4 regions of the Streptomyces bikiniensis genome follow, and region 1 is predicted to be linked to each of the others. Evidence: riboswitches for the same ligand, from Rfam matches in the RefSeq annotation. Region 1 holds a riboswitch; each other region holds the start of a gene.
The links. A riboswitch is a leader RNA that binds a small molecule or an ion and turns the genes downstream of it on or off. The one in region 1 is predicted to bind cobalamin.
Positions count from the first base shown of each region.

Region 1 (3,513 bases):
CTGCCGTCGCTGTAGCCGGGCGCACACCCCCAGTGTCGGCAGGACGGGACCGGGGTGCCACCGGAAGGTCCGGAGGGGCGCGTTCCGGTGGCCGGGGGCCTCCCCGGGAGAGTGACGCGGGTCTCCTCGGCGGGGTCCCCCGGTCGGGTGGTCCGGTCCGGGGAGCGGAACGGGGCGGTGCGGGCGGAACCGGGACGGACCGCCGAGGCCTTGCGCGGGCCCGGATTACCCGGGGTTGCAGGGCGACCGCATCGTGGACACCCCTTCCCGGGGACCCTTCTGGGGCGCCAAGCGGAATCTCTTGACACCGGTTAGGGACACCACGCCGCCCGCCCCAGTTCATCTTCCGTTCACCCAGGTTGCTTACGTTCGACCAGCCACTGACGTCAAACGATTGCCTGGGTAAATGGAACACATCACGCTGCTGCTCGCCATTGTGGTCGTGACAGCTCTCGTGTTCGATTTCACGAACGGTTTCCACGACACCGCCAACGCGATGGCCACGACCATCTCGACCGGTGCGCTCAAGCCCAAGACGGCGGTGGCCATGTCCGCCGTGCTCAACCTCATCGGCGCGTTCCTGTCCGTGGAGGTCGCCAAGACGATCTCCGGCGGGATCATCAACGAAGAGGGCATCCGCACAGAGGTGATCTTCGCCGCGCTGGTCGGCGCCATCCTGTGGAACCTGCTGACGTGGCTGCTCGGACTCCCGTCCAGCTCCTCGCACGCGCTCTTCGGCGGCCTGATCGGCGCCGCGGTCATGTCGGCCGGCTGGGCGGCCGTGAACGGCTCCACCATCGTCACCAAGGTCCTCATCCCGGCCGTCGCCGCGCCGCTCGTCGCGGGCCTCGCCGCCATGTTCGCGGCCAAGCTGACGTACCGGATCAACGCGAACCCCGAGGCGAAGGCCACGGCCAAGGGCTACCGGGCCGGCCAGATCGCCTCCGCCGGTCTCGTCTCCCTCGCCCACGGCACCAACGACGCCCAGAAGACGATGGGCATCATCACCCTCGCCCTGGTCACCCAGGGCGTCGTCGCCCCCGGCTCGAACCCGCCCCTGTGGGTCGTCGTCTCGGCCGGCGTCGCCATCGCGCTCGGCACCTACCTGGGCGGCTGGCGCATCATCCGCACCATGGGCAAGGGCCTCACCGACCTCCAGCCGCAGCAGGGCTTCGCCGCCCAGACCAGCGCCGCGACGGTCATCCTGGCCTCCTCGCACCTCGGCTTCTCCCTCTCCACCACCCAGTCCTGCTCGGGTGCCGTGATGGGCGCCGGCCTCGGCCGCAAGGGCGGCGTCGTCCGCTGGTCGACCGCGACCCGGATGTTCGTCGCCTGGGGCCTGACCCTGCCCGCCGCGGGCCTGGTCGGCGCCGGCGCCGAGTTCCTCACCAAGCAGGGCCCCTGGGGCATCGCCGCCGTCGCGGTCCTGCTCGTGGCCGGCTCGGCCGTCATCTGGTCGCTCTCCCGCCGCAAGCCGGTCGACCACCACAACGTCACGGCCGACGACCTCGACGCCGCCGACGCCGAGCCCGCGGGCGTGGTGACCACCGCCATCGCCGCCGTCACCCCGCCGCCGGCCGGCTCCGTGGCCGCCGTCACCGACGAGGACCTCAAGGCGACCATCCTCACCCCGGCCCCCACCGACCCGACCGCTCCCCCGGCCCCGGCCGCGAAGGTCTAAGGAAAGAACCACATGAAGATCGACTGGGCAGCCCTCGGCTCCGTCTTCGGCGTCAGCCTCGTGGCCACCGTCGTCCTGGTGGGCCTCTTCACCCTCGGCATCGTCGGCCTCACCAAGCAGGAGGAGGCCGCGGCCCGGGGAGGCTCCGCCGCCCTGGCCCGCACCGGCGCCTACGCCTGCTTCGGACTGTGCCTGGCGGCCGTGGCGTACGGCATCTACCTGATCGTCGTCTGACGGTCCCCGCTCCACCGGCCGGGCGGTCCGCACCTTCGGGTACGGGCCGCCCGGCCCTTTTCCGTGGTGCTCCCCACGGCTTTTCCGTGGTGCTCTCCACGGCGCTCCCTGTGGTGCTCCGCACAGTGCGCCGCCGCAGGTCAAGGCTGGGTTGACGCCCGTTCTCGGGGCGTGGTGGACTGCCGGGGCCATTACGGCGGCAGCAGAGGAAGTCCGGTGCGAATCCGGCGCGGTCCCGCCACTGTGACCGGATCCGAGGGGTCCGGGAGCCAGGAACTCTCGCCGCCGGTCACGTCGATCCAGGGCGCGGACCCTGAGTGAGGACACAGCGCCATGCCCGGCCGTCCCAGAGCCACCGCTGTCTTCGCGTACGGAGCGGCCGCGGGCCTCGCCGTCGACCTGCTCCTCGGCGACCCCCGCAGGGGCCACCCCGTCGCCGCGTTCGGCCGGGCCGCCGCCGCCGTCGAGAAGCGCCTCCACCACGACCACCGCGGCTGGGGCGCCCTGCACACCGCCGTCTGCGCCGGCTCCACCGCCGCCCTCGGCGCCCTCGCCGCCCGGGCCGTGCGGGACCGGCCGGCCGCCGCCGTCGCGCTGACCGCCGCCTCCGTGTGGGCCGTCGTCGGCGGGACGACCCTGGGCCGGGAGGCCCGCGCGATCGGCGGGGCGCTGGCCGCCGGGGACCTGGAGGTGGCCCGCGAGCGGCTGCCCCACCTGTGCGGGCGCGACCCGCAGTCCCTGGACGGCCCGGCGATGGCCCGGGCGGTCGTCGAGTCGGTCGCCGAGAACACCTCGGACGCCGTGGTCGGCGCCCTGTTCTGGGGCGCGGTCGCGGGCGTGCCGGGACTCGTCGGCTTCCGGGCCGTCAACACCCTGGACGCGATGGTCGGCCACAAGTCGCCCCGCCACCGCCGCTTCGGCTGGGCCTCGGCCCGCCTCGACGACCTGGCCGGCTGGCCGGGCGCGCGTCTGACGGCCGCGCTCGCGACCGTCGCCGGGGGAAATCCGCGCGGGGCCGTACGGGCCTGGCGGGCGGACGCGTCGAAGCACCCGAGCCCCAACGCGGGCCCGGTCGAGGCCTCCTTCGCGGGCGCGCTGGGCGTACGGCTCGGGGGCACCCTCTCGTACGGCGGGCGCGTCGAGCACCGGCCGGTGCTCAACGGGGAGGGGCGGGCCGTCGAGGTGGCGGACGTCGAACGGGCGGTGGCGCTCTCGCGCCGGGTGACCGCGCTGACCCTGGTCGCCTGTGCGGGCGGCCGTCTGATCGCCGACGCCGTGAGGCGCAGGAAGCACGGAAAGCGGGGGAACGCATGAGGGGCGGGGGGCTGCTGGTCGCCGGGACCACGTCCGACGCGGGCAAGAGCGTCGTGACGGCCGGGATCTGCCGCTGGCTGGTCCGCAAGGGCCTGAAGGTGGCGCCGTTCAAGGGGCAGAACATGTCCCTCAACTCCTTCGTCACGCGCGAGGGCGCCGAGATCGGGCGGGCCCAGGCCATGCAGGCGCAGGCCGCCCGGGTCGAGCCGACCGCGCTGATGAACCCGGTGCTGCTCAAGCCGGGCGGCGACCGGTCCAGCCAGGTCGTCCTGATGGGGAAGCCG
Region 1 is NZ_JNXJ01000022.1:157,485-160,997, reverse strand. It holds gene OO47_RS19110 (alpha/beta hydrolase) at 1-25, opposite strand, end outside; gene OO47_RS19105 (inorganic phosphate transporter) at 407-1,681, shown strand; gene OO47_RS19100 (hypothetical protein) at 1,694-1,915, shown strand; cobalamin riboswitch at 2,074-2,216, shown strand; gene OO47_RS19095 (cobalamin biosynthesis protein) at 2,249-3,229, shown strand; gene OO47_RS19090 (cobyric acid synthase) at 3,226-3,513, shown strand, end outside.

Region 2 (3,513 bases), on a different contig from region 1:
AACGGGAAGCCCGCCCGGTCTCCCCGGGCGGGCCCGAGACCCCCTCGCGCACCCCTCCTCCGGGCGGTTCCCGGTCGATAAAGTGGGGGCACGATGACACGTTTCCGCGAGAGCGTCCGGTCCCTGCTGCGCGAGCAGGTGCTCGACGCGGCCTACCGCCTCGTCGCCGCCGAGGGGTGGAGCGGGCTGCGCATGACCTCCATCGCGCGGGCCGCCGGCATCAGCCGCCAGACCCTCTACAACGAGTTCGGCTCGAAGGAGGCCATCGGAAACGCCCTGGTCCAGCGCGAGCTGGAAGGCTTCCTGATCGGCATCGAGCGCGAACTCGACGCGCACCGCGGCGCGTTGGAGTCGGCTGCGGCGGCCGGAGTCGGCTACACGCTCCAGCAGACCGTGGACAACCCCCTCATCAAGAGCGTCCTGGTCGCGGCGCGGGGCGGCGAGGACGACCTCCTCGCCTACCTCACCACCCGTACGGAGCCGGTCTTCGGCACGGCGATGGCGATGCTCGACGCGTACGCGACCGAGGCCTGGCCCGACGTGGACGCCGAGTCGCGCGGCCTCGCCGTCGAGACGGTCGTGCGGCTCACCGTCAGCCACATCGTCCAGCCGGTGGCCCCTCCCGCGGAGACGGCGGCGCGCATCGCCAGGATCACGGCGAGGATCGCGTACCCGGGCGGCACCTGAGGCGCGCGCCGTCTCCGGGCCGGAAGTACGGAGCCGGGGCCGTACGCGCGACTCCCGAGCCGGACGTACGACGAGGTCCGGTGCCGAACACGGGGGATCTTCGGCACCGGACCTCTGTTGAATATTCTACGAGATGGTCCGGGGTGCTCGCGCACGCCCCCCCGGCCGACGGGCGAAGCGCGGCCCGACGGGGTACACCTCCCCTGAGACGCGGATGCGGCCGGACCCGGCCGGGACACCCCTCGCCCGCGTCCCCGACGCCGAGGAGGAGGCCGCCGTGGAAGGCAGGAGCAAGGGATTCGTGCATTCCTTCAACCGTCTCGGGGGATACGGGTTCGTCGTCCCCGTCGGCTCCGAGGACCAGGTCTGGTTCAGCGCGGAGGACATCGAGGACGAGAGCCGGACCGTCTCGGAGGGGCAGCAGGTCTCCTTCGTCCTGGTCCTCGGGGACGGCCGCTTCGAGGCCAAGGAGCTGCGCGTCTGACGGCCACCGCGCCCCGGGGCGCGCCCCCGGGGCGGTGGTACTGTGCCGAGGCCAGTCGCACCTTTGTACGCACCCGAACGGGTGGGTGCACGGGTCAGGGAATCCGGTGCGAGACCGGAACTGACGCGCAGCGGTGAGGGCGACGGGCGGAGCATCGGCCACTGGGCGGCGACGACGGCCCGGGAAGGCGCCCCGTCCGGCTGACCCCGAGTCCGAAGACCTGCTGGCGGCCCCGGCGGCACACGCGCGCCCGGGGAGCACCGTACGACAGGCTCCGCGCATGAGCCCTGGCCGCAGAGGAAGTCCCGTGCCGCTCGCACACCCCGTCCGCTCCGCCGTGCCGTTCCTCACCGGAGCCCTGCTCCTGACCGCGACGGGCTGCGGCGCGGGGACCACCCCCGCCCCCGACCGGCCCGCGGGCGGCGCCGCCGGGGAGGCGAAGACCGGGTACCCCGTCGTCCTCGACGACAACTGCGGACGGCCCGTCCGCGTCGAGCGCGCGCCCGAGCGGGCCGTCGCCCTCGACCAGGGCGCGGCGGAGATCATGCTCTCCCTCGGCCTCGCCGACCGCATGGTGGGCACCGGCACCTGGACGGATCCCGTCCTCAAGGGCCTGGAGAAGGAGAACGCCAAGGTCCCGCGCCTCGCCGACCGCTACCCCTCCTTCGAGAAGGTCCTCGACACCGAACCCGACTTCGCCGCCGCCTCCTTCACGTACACCCTCGGCAAGGGCGGCGTGGCGACCCGCGAGCGGTTCGAGGAGCTCGGCGTCCCCACGTACCTCTCGCCCACCGACTGCGTCGGCAAGGACAACGGCGGCGACGGCGACGGCGTCCGCGTCCGGCCGCTCACCATGGAGACGGTCCACGGCGAGATCCGCGACCTGGCCCGGATCTTCGGAGTCCCGGAGCGCGGCGAGAAGCTCGTCGCGGAGCTCAAGGCCCGGGTGACGAAGGCGACTTCGGGTGGAAGCTTCGAGAACGCCACGGTCCTCTACTGGTTCGCCAACTCCGAGGCGCCCTACATGGCGGGCTGCTGCGGCGCCCCCGGCATCGTCTCCCGCGAACTGGGTGCCAAGAACGTCTTCGACGACACCAAGGAGGAGTGGCCCCAGATCAACTGGGAGACCGTCGCCGACCGCGACCCCGACGTCCTCGTCATCGGTGACCTCACCCGCCGCTCGCAGTCGGCCGAGAGCGCCGCCAAGAAGATCGAGTTCCTGGAGTCCGACCCGGTCACCCGCAACATGACCGCGGTGAAGAACAAGCGGTACGTGCTGCTCAGCGGCCAGGCGCTCAACCCCACGGTCCGCACCGTCGAGGCCGTCGAGAAGGTGGCGGCGGCCCTCCGCTCGTACGGTCTCGCCAAGTGACGCCCACTGCCCCTCCGCCCACTGCCCCTCCGCCCACCGCCCCTCCGGCCGGGGCTTCGGTGCGGAAGGGAGCCGCGGTCCTGCTGGGGACGGCGGCCGGGCTCGCGCTCCTGGCCGCGTCGATCGCCGTGGCCATCACCATCGGCCCGGCCCGCATCGGCGTCGCCGACGTGTGGGCGACGGTCGCCGCCCACCTCGGCGGGGGCGTCCCGGAACTCTCCCCGATCCGGGACGGGATCGTGTGGGACCTGCGGCTTCCCCGCACCCTGCTCGCCGCCGTCTGCGGCGCCGGCCTCGCCCTCTGCGGCGCGGTGATGCAGTCGCTGCTGCGCAACCCGCTCGCCGACCCCTTCGTCCTGGGCGTCTCCTCCGGCGCCTCGACCGGCGCGGTCGCGGTCGTCGTCCTCGGTGTCGGCGGGGGAGTGCTCTCCGTCACCGGCGGGGCGTTCCTCGGGGCGGTCTGCTCCTTCGCGCTGGTGCTGCTGCTCAGCCACACCCTCGGCGGCTCCACGGACCGCGTGGTCCTCTCCGGGGTCGCCGCCATGCAGCTCTTCTCCGCCCTCACCTCCTTCGTGGTGATGACGGCCGCCGACGCGGAGACCACCCGGGGCGTCCTCTTCTGGCTGCTCGGCTCGCTCGCCGGGGCCGGCTGGACCGACGTGTGGGTCTGCCTCGGCGTCCTCGCGGCGGCCCTGACGACCTGCCTCGGGTACGCGCGGACCCTGGACGCGTTCGCCTTCGGCGAGGAGGCCGCCGCCTCCCTCGGCGTCGCCGTCGCCCGGACCCGGATCGTCCTCCTCTGCGCCACCGCGCTCCTGACGGCCGCCCTGGTCTCCGCCGCCGGGGCCATCGGCTTCGTCGGGCTCGTCCTGCCGCACGCCGCCCGCGCGCTCGTCGGCCCCGGGCACACCCGGCTGCTCCCGGTCACCGCCCTGGCCGGAGCCGTCTTCCTCGTCTGGGCCGACACCCT
Region 2 is NZ_JNXJ01000035.1:2,966-6,478, forward strand. It holds gene OO47_RS24725 (NAD-dependent epimerase/dehydratase family protein) at 1-1, shown strand, start outside; gene OO47_RS24730 (TetR family transcriptional regulator) at 94-687, shown strand; gene OO47_RS24735 (cold-shock protein) at 989-1,171, shown strand; cobalamin riboswitch at 1,207-1,413, shown strand; gene OO47_RS24740 (ABC transporter substrate-binding protein) at 1,452-2,543, shown strand; gene OO47_RS24745 (FecCD family ABC transporter permease) at 2,540-3,513, shown strand, end outside.
Region 2: linked by a shared signal. The riboswitch ahead of OO47_RS24740 (ABC transporter substrate-binding protein) and the one ahead of OO47_RS19095 (cobalamin biosynthesis protein) in region 1 are both predicted to bind cobalamin.

Region 3 (3,513 bases), on a different contig from region 1:
GGCGAGTTCGAAGGTGATGTCCGGGACCACGACCCCCAGGGAGAGGGTCTTGATGCGGATCTTCTCGTCGGCGTTCTCCCGCTTGGTGTCCAGGAACCGCATGATGTCGGGGTGGTGCGCGTGCAGGTACACCGCGCCGGCCCCCTGGCGGGCGCCGAGCTGGTTGGCGTAGGAGAAGGAGTCCTCCAGCAACTTCATCACCGGCACCACACCGGACGCCTGGTTCTCGATCTTCTTGATCGGGGCCCCGCGCTCGCGCAGGTTCGTCAGCAGCAGGGCCACGCCGCCGCCGCGCTTGGACAGCTGGAGCGCCGAATTGATCCCGCGTCCGATGGACTCCATGTTGTCCTCGACCCGCAGCAGGAAGCAGGAGACGAGCTCTCCACGCTGGGCCTTGCCGGCGTTGAGGAAGGTGGGGGTGGCGGGCTGGAAGCGGCCCGTCATCATGTCGTCCACCAGCCGGGCGGCCAGGGCCTCGTCGCCGGCGCCGAGGTACAGGGCTGTCGCCACCACGCGGTCCTCGTACCGCTCCAGGTAGCGGGAGCCGTCGAACGTCTTCAGGGTGTAGGAGGTGTAGTACTTGAAGGCGCCCAGGAAGGTGCGGAAGCGGTGCTTGTACGCGTACGCCCTGCGGTACAGGTCCTCCACGAACGGCCAGGCGTAGTGCCTGATCGGGGCTTCCTCGTAGTAGTCGTTCTCGATCAGGTGGTCGATCTTCTCCTTCAGCGTGGGGAAGACCACCGTGTTCGGGTTGACGTGCTGGAGGAAGTACTGGCGGACCGCCTCGCGGTCCTTGCCGAACTGGATGCGTCCGTCGCAGTCGTACATGTTCAGCATGGCGTTCAGCGCGTGGTAGTCCTTGCGCGCGCCGACGGACTCGCGCGGGCCGGCCTGCGCGGTGGCGGCCGGGGCGGCGACCGCGCTCATGCCGCCGGCCGTCCCGTCACCGATGACTGTCGTGTCCAAAACCTCTGCAGTCCTTCCTTCACGGCGCGGACGTCGCGGTCCGTACCCAGCAGTTCGAATCGGTAGAGCTCGGGCACCCCGCACTTCGCCGAGATCACCCGGCCCGCGAGGCAGTAGTCCGCACCGAAGTTGGTGTTGCCCGAAGCGATCACGCCGCGCAGCAGCGCACGGTTGTCCGGGTCGTTCAGGAAGCGGATCACCTGCTTGGGGACCGCGCCCGCGTGCTCGCCGCCGCCGTACGTCGGCACGATGAGCACGTACGGCCCGGCGGCCCGGGGCATGTCGTCGCGATGCGGGTGCAGGGGGATGCGCGTCGCCGGCAGATCCAGCTTCTCCACGAAGCGTTTGGTGTTCTCCGAGACACTGGAGAAATACACGAGACCGCTCATCGGTCCCCGCTCCTCTCGCTCGTTCCCGTGTCCGGGGCTGGGGGGGGAACGCGGCGGAGCGTACGGCGAGCGGCGGATCGGCGGAGGAAAGCTCGTCCGATCCGGGTCCGTGCGGCAGCCACGCGGCCCTCCCTCGGGGCCTCGGAGCGCGTACGCCGCGATTCGGCGGACGCACCGGTGGCAGGTCTTCGGACTCGCGGGCCCTTCTCGGCGCCATACGCCGAGGATTCCTACCGGCCGTCGCTTCCCGAGCCCGCTCCGGCGGACTCAGTGCGTATGACGGCGGTCGTTCCCGCTCACCGCTGCGGGGCAGTCCCGGATTCTCACCGGGTTCCCTCTTGCCTCGCCCGGCACATCGGTGCCTGGCGAACCACCAGCACGAGCAACACTACATCTGGGAGCCGGGATGTCCAGCCTGGGCAGATGTTGTGTCGCAGCTCGAACTTAGGTATACCTAAGTAATCCCCTTATGGTGCCGTCGCCTGTCGGTTCGCTCCGCCCGGTCGGGCCATCTTCCGGGCGTGACGAAGACACGCGCCGAGTTCGGAGGCGAGCCCCCGTGTGTCAGCAGGGTCGGCCGAGGCCAGCCGCTTCTCCAGGGACTCCAGCCGGTCGACGAGCTCCCGCAGCCCGCTCCGCAGCGCGCGGACACGCGACGCCTGCCCACCCAGCTGGCGGCGACTCGCCAGCAGCTTGTCGAACTCGCTCGGCGAGAGGACGACCACCCGCTCCCCGTCCAGAACCAGGTGTCGAACGTGCCTGTTCATGCCGCCTCCCCGCGTCGGCCGCCAGTCGGTCGCGTGGCGGCGACATATCAGAATACGGACAACGCGATGCGTGAGTTCCCTGTGCGAGGCGTGCGCCGGAAAGAGTGAAACGTTCGCGGAAACGGCCCCGCCCGCGGTCCGGGCCGGTTTCGGCAGGATCGCGGGCGGGGTGTGACATGCGTGAGGAAGTGGGTCCGGTTACGGACGTACGGGAGCCACGCGCGGCTTCGGGTTGGTGCTCGCGGTCTTGTTCAGCGAGAACGACCAGCCCTCGAAGCTGCCCTGGGCCGGCTTGCGGCCCGAGGCGCCGGACGTGCTGTAGGTCCAGCTGCCGCCGTTGGGGGCGTGCCAGTACGACCAGTACGCCGAGGCCGGGGGAGTGTTCACACAGGACTCGGTGGCGGCGGTGGGCTTGCCCTCGATGCGGCAGACGAAGGCCTTGCCCCAGCGCTGGGTCCCGGTGACGTCGAATCCGGCGTTCTCCAGCGCGGCGAGGCCGGTGGCCTGGTCGCCGGGGGCGCAGCGGACGACGGTGCCGCCGCCGAGCTCCTGGAAGTCGACGACCACGGTCACGCCGCTGCTGTTCGGGCAGTAGCCGGCCGTCCCCTTGCCGTTCAGGGCGGTGGCCTCGGGGGCGGACGCCAGGCCGAGGCCCGTCAGGCCCAGGACCAGCGCGAGGGACAGCACGGCGGCGCGCAGCGCGCGTACCGCGTGGCTGTAGGTGGATCTGGTCATGTGTCGTTCCTTCTGTTCGAGGCCGCGCGTAGGAGTCGCGGCCGAGTGCGGGCGCAGTGTTCGGGCGGCGGCCCCGGTGGCCGAGCCGAGTCAGGCCGTGCCGAGGGCCGGGGCGGGCCGCTCCGCACGGATGCCGCGCCGTACCGGCGCGGTGGTGCTCATGCCCGCGCCCTCTCGCCGCGGCGCCTGGCGGTGCGGACCGCGGCGTAGCCGGCCGCGGCGAGTCCCGCCGCGACGCCGGCGAGTGCCAGGGCGCTGGTGCCGGTGGCGGCCAGCACGCCGCCGCTGCCGCCCTGAGGCGTGGCCGTGTTCGGGTTCGCGGCTGCGGTGGGCGTCGGACTGCCGGTGCCGTCGGGCGACGCGGTCGCGCCGGGATCGTCCGACGGGTGATCGGTCGGGTCGTCCGACGGGGTACCGCTGGGGTCGGCGGTCGGGTCGCCGGTCGGGGTGTCGCCGGGGTCGTCCGACGGGGTACCGCTGGGGTCTCCCGACGGGTCGCCGGTCGGGGTGTCGCTGGGGTCGCCCGACGGGGTCCCGGTCGGGTCGTCGGTCGGGTCCGGGCCGGGGCCGGGCTCGGTCAGGCCGATCCTCCCCAGGGGAACCTGCGCGAGCGCGAGCACGGCCTGCGGCGTGGCGCGGCGCCACTGGTCGCGGAA
Region 3 is NZ_JNXJ01000001.1:22,467-25,979, forward strand. It holds gene nrdE (class 1b ribonucleoside-diphosphate reductase subunit alpha) at 1-966, opposite strand, end outside; gene nrdI (class Ib ribonucleoside-diphosphate reductase assembly flavoprotein NrdI) at 924-1,355, opposite strand; cobalamin riboswitch at 1,518-1,745, opposite strand; gene OO47_RS00120 (hypothetical protein) at 1,823-2,122, opposite strand; gene OO47_RS00125 (hypothetical protein) at 2,321-2,857, opposite strand; gene OO47_RS00130 (prenyltransferase/squalene oxidase repeat-containing protein) at 3,016-3,513, opposite strand, start outside.
Region 3: linked by a shared signal. The riboswitch ahead of nrdI (class Ib ribonucleoside-diphosphate reductase assembly flavoprotein NrdI) and the one ahead of OO47_RS19095 (cobalamin biosynthesis protein) in region 1 are both predicted to bind cobalamin.

Region 4 (3,513 bases), on a different contig from region 1:
GAAGGACCAGGCGAGCATGGTGACCGGACCGGTGAGCATGCCCTTGACCGGCTTGCCGGTCTGCGCCTGCGCGTACGTGGTCCAGCGCACCGTCATCGGCTCGGGGCGCGAGATGTCGCCGGCCAGGACCGGGGGCCGGACGTAGCGCGTTCCGTACGACTGGACCCAGCCGTGCTGCGTGGCGACGTAGCCGGTGAGCTGCTCGGCGAAGTACTGCACCATGTCGTTGCGCTCGGGCTCGCCGTGCACGAGCACGTCGACGCCGGTCTTCTCCTGGAAGGAGATGACCTCGCGGATCTCGTCCTTGATCCGCTCCTCGTAGCCGGCCGTGTCGATGCGGCCGGCGCGCAGGTCGGCGCGGGCCACGCGGAGTTCGTCGGTCTGCGGGAACGAGCCGATGGTGGTGGTCGGCAGCAGCGGCAGGCCGAGGTGGGCGCGCTGGGCGGCGGTCCGCTCGGCGTACGGCTGGGAGCGGCGGCCGTCGGCATCGGTGATCGCGGCGGTACGGGCCCGTACGGCCGGGTCGCGGGTGAGGGCGGAGTCGGCGCGGGAGGCCAGGTCGGCACGGTTGGCGGTCAGTTCGGCGCTGATCGCGTCGGTGCCGTTGGCCAGGCCCTTGGCGAGGGTGACGACCTCGGTGGTCTTCTGCCGGGCGAAGGCGAGCCAGCGCCGGACCTCGGGGTCGATGTCGCCCTCGGCAGCCGCGTCCAGCGGGACGTGCAGCAGGGAGCAGGACGCGGCCACGTCGACCCGGTCGGCGAGACCGAGCAGGGTGGCGAGGGTGGCCAGGGACTTCTGGTAGTCGTTGATCCAGATGTTGCGGCCGTTGACGACGCCCGCGACCAGGCGCTTGCCGGGCAGTCCGCCGACGCTCGCGAGGTCGTTGAGGTTGCCGGCGGCGCGCTCGGTGAAGTCGAGGGCGAGACCGTCCACGGGTGCCGAGGCGAGCACCTGGAGGGCGCCGCCGAGACGGTCGAAGTAGGAGGCGACGAGCAGCTTGGGCCGGTCGGTGAGCGCTCCGAGGTCGCGGTAGGCGCGGGCGGCGGCGTTCAGTTCGGCCGGGGTGCGGTCCTGGACGAGGGCGGGCTCGTCCAGCTGGACCCACTCGGCGCCCGCCGCCCGCAGGTCGGCCAGGACCTCGGCGTAGACGGGGAGCAGCCGGTCGAGGAGGGTGATCGGGTCGAAGTCGGCGGCCACGCCGGGCGCGGGCTTGGCGAGGAGGAGGTAGGTGACGGGGCCGACGAGGACCGGGCGGGCGGTCAGGCCGAGGGCGACGGCTTCCTTCAGCTCGGAGACCTGCTTGGCCGAGTCGGCGGTGAAGACGGTGTCCGGGCCGAGCTCGGGGACCAGGTAGTGGTAGTTGGTGTCGAACCACTTGGTCATCTCCAGCGGTGCGACGTCCTGCGTGCCGCGGGCCATGGCGAAGTAGCCGTCGAGCGCGTCCGCCTCGACGGCGGCGCGGTGGCGGGAGGGGACAGCGCCGACCATGACACTGGTGTCCAGGACGTGGTCGTAGTACGAGAAATCACCGGTCGGCACCTCGTCGATGCCGGCGTCGGCAAGCTGCTGCCAGTTCGAACGGCGCAGGTCGGCGGCGGTGGTCCGGAGGGCGTCGGCGGTGACGCGGCCCTTCCAGTAGCCCTCGACGGCCTTCTTCAGTTCGCGGTTCTGACCCTGGCGGGGGTAGCCGTACACGGTGGCTCGTGCTGCCGCGGCTGCGGGCTTCGCTGTCACGGAACTCTCCTTCGCGAGATGTGTCCAGAAACATCCCGGACGACGGGACGCGGACGCGAAGGGAACGACAGAACGCGCGGACCGTCTCACGGGAAGACCCCGTGCGTGCCGCTCGCTGTGTACGCCGACCCGCCCACGAGGTCACCGGGATGTCCGTACGCGGAATACGTCCGCGTGCGGGCAACGGGCAGGTCTTCGGACTCGCGGGCACGCTCTCCGGTCTGACCGGAGGACACCTACTGGCCGTCGCTTCCCAGGACCGTTGTCCGGTCCCAGTGCGTATGACGGCGGTCGTTCCCGCTCACCGCTGCGGGGCAGTCCCGGATTCCCACCGGGTTCCCTCTTACGACGCATCCCGCCTGGCGGACGGGGCGAACCAGCTGCCCGGCCAGACTAGGGTGCCGGATCACTCAGCGGCGACCCCCTGTCCATCATGCGGACATAAAAATGAGACAGATGGCCTAGTCGATCGGGAACGCCGGGCGGTGAACCGCCCGCGTTCAGTGCTCGGACACCACCGGGTACGGCACCAGGGCGCGCCGGTCGGGGTCGACGGAGAGGACACCGCCGGCGGGCGGCCGGGCGCGCTGGGCGCAGTCCCGCCGTTCGCAGATCCGGCAGCCCAGACCGATCGGGGTGGCGGCGCGCGGGTCGTCCAGGGCGACGCCCTCCGCGTAGACCAGGCGTGGCGCGTGCCGCAGCTCGCAGCCCAGCGCCACGGCGAAGTCGGCACGCGCCGCGTGGTGCCCGAACCCTCCCCGGGTCACCGTCCGGGCGATCCAGAAGTACTTCTTGCCGTCCGGCATCTCGGCCACCTGGGTGAGGATCCGGCCGGGCGCGGAGAACGCCTCGTACACGGTCCACAGAGGGCAGGTGCCGCCAAGACGCGAGAAGTGGAAGTCGGTGGCGGACTGCCGCTTGGAGATGTTGCCCGCGCGGTCGGCCCGCAGGAAGGAGAAGGGCACCCCGCGGCGGCCGGTGCGCTGGAGCGTGCTCAGCCGGTGGCAGACGGTCTCGAATCCGACGCCGAAGCGCGCCTGGAGGAGCTCGATGTCGTAGCGGAGTTCTTCGGCGGCTGTGTGGAAGGACGTGTACGGCATGAGGACCGCGCCGGCGAAGTAGTTGGCGAGCCCGATCCTGGCCAGTCCCTCCGCCTGGGCGGAGGTGAGCCCGGCGGTGGCGACCAGCTCGTCGAGGAGCGGCCCGTGCTCCAGGAACGCCAGCTGCGTGGCGAGCTGGAACGCGCGCTGCCCCTCGCTGAGCCAGGGGGACAGCAGGAGCACCCCGCTGTCCGCGTCGAAGCGCCGCGCGTCCGCGGACCGCTCCGGGCCCGACTGGAGCACCTTGACGCCGTGCGCGGTGGCGAGACGCTCCGTGAGCGCCTCCGCCGCGCGGCCGGCCCGGCCGGTGTTCAGGGCCGCGGCGGTCGCCTCGGCCTGGATCTCCAGGGCGGCGAAGTGGTTGTGGTGGGCGTAGAAGAAGTCCCTTACCTCGTCGTGGGGTTCGGCGGGCAGGAGACCCGCGGTCTCCTCGGGCGAGGCCAGCGCCGCCACCCGCTCGGAGGCGTCGCGGTAGCGCTGGTGCAGGGTGACGAGGGCCCGGGCCACCTCCGGATGGTCGCGGACCACGTCCGCGATCTCGTCCTGCGCTATCGGAGCCCCACAGGCCTCGTCCCCGAGCGCCGCCCGCAGATCCGTGGCCAGCCGCTCCTCGCCGGCCTCGGAGAAGAACTCCGGGTCGATGCCGAACACCTCGGCGATCCGCAACAGCACCGGAGCG
Region 4 is NZ_JNXJ01000001.1:49,715-53,227, forward strand. It holds gene metE (5-methyltetrahydropteroyltriglutamate--homocysteine S-methyltransferase) at 1-1,734, opposite strand, end outside; cobalamin riboswitch at 1,904-2,130, opposite strand; gene OO47_RS00230 (short-chain fatty acyl-CoA regulator family protein) at 2,235-3,513, opposite strand, start outside.
Region 4: linked by a shared signal. The riboswitch ahead of metE (5-methyltetrahydropteroyltriglutamate--homocysteine S-methyltransferase) and the one ahead of OO47_RS19095 (cobalamin biosynthesis protein) in region 1 are both predicted to bind cobalamin.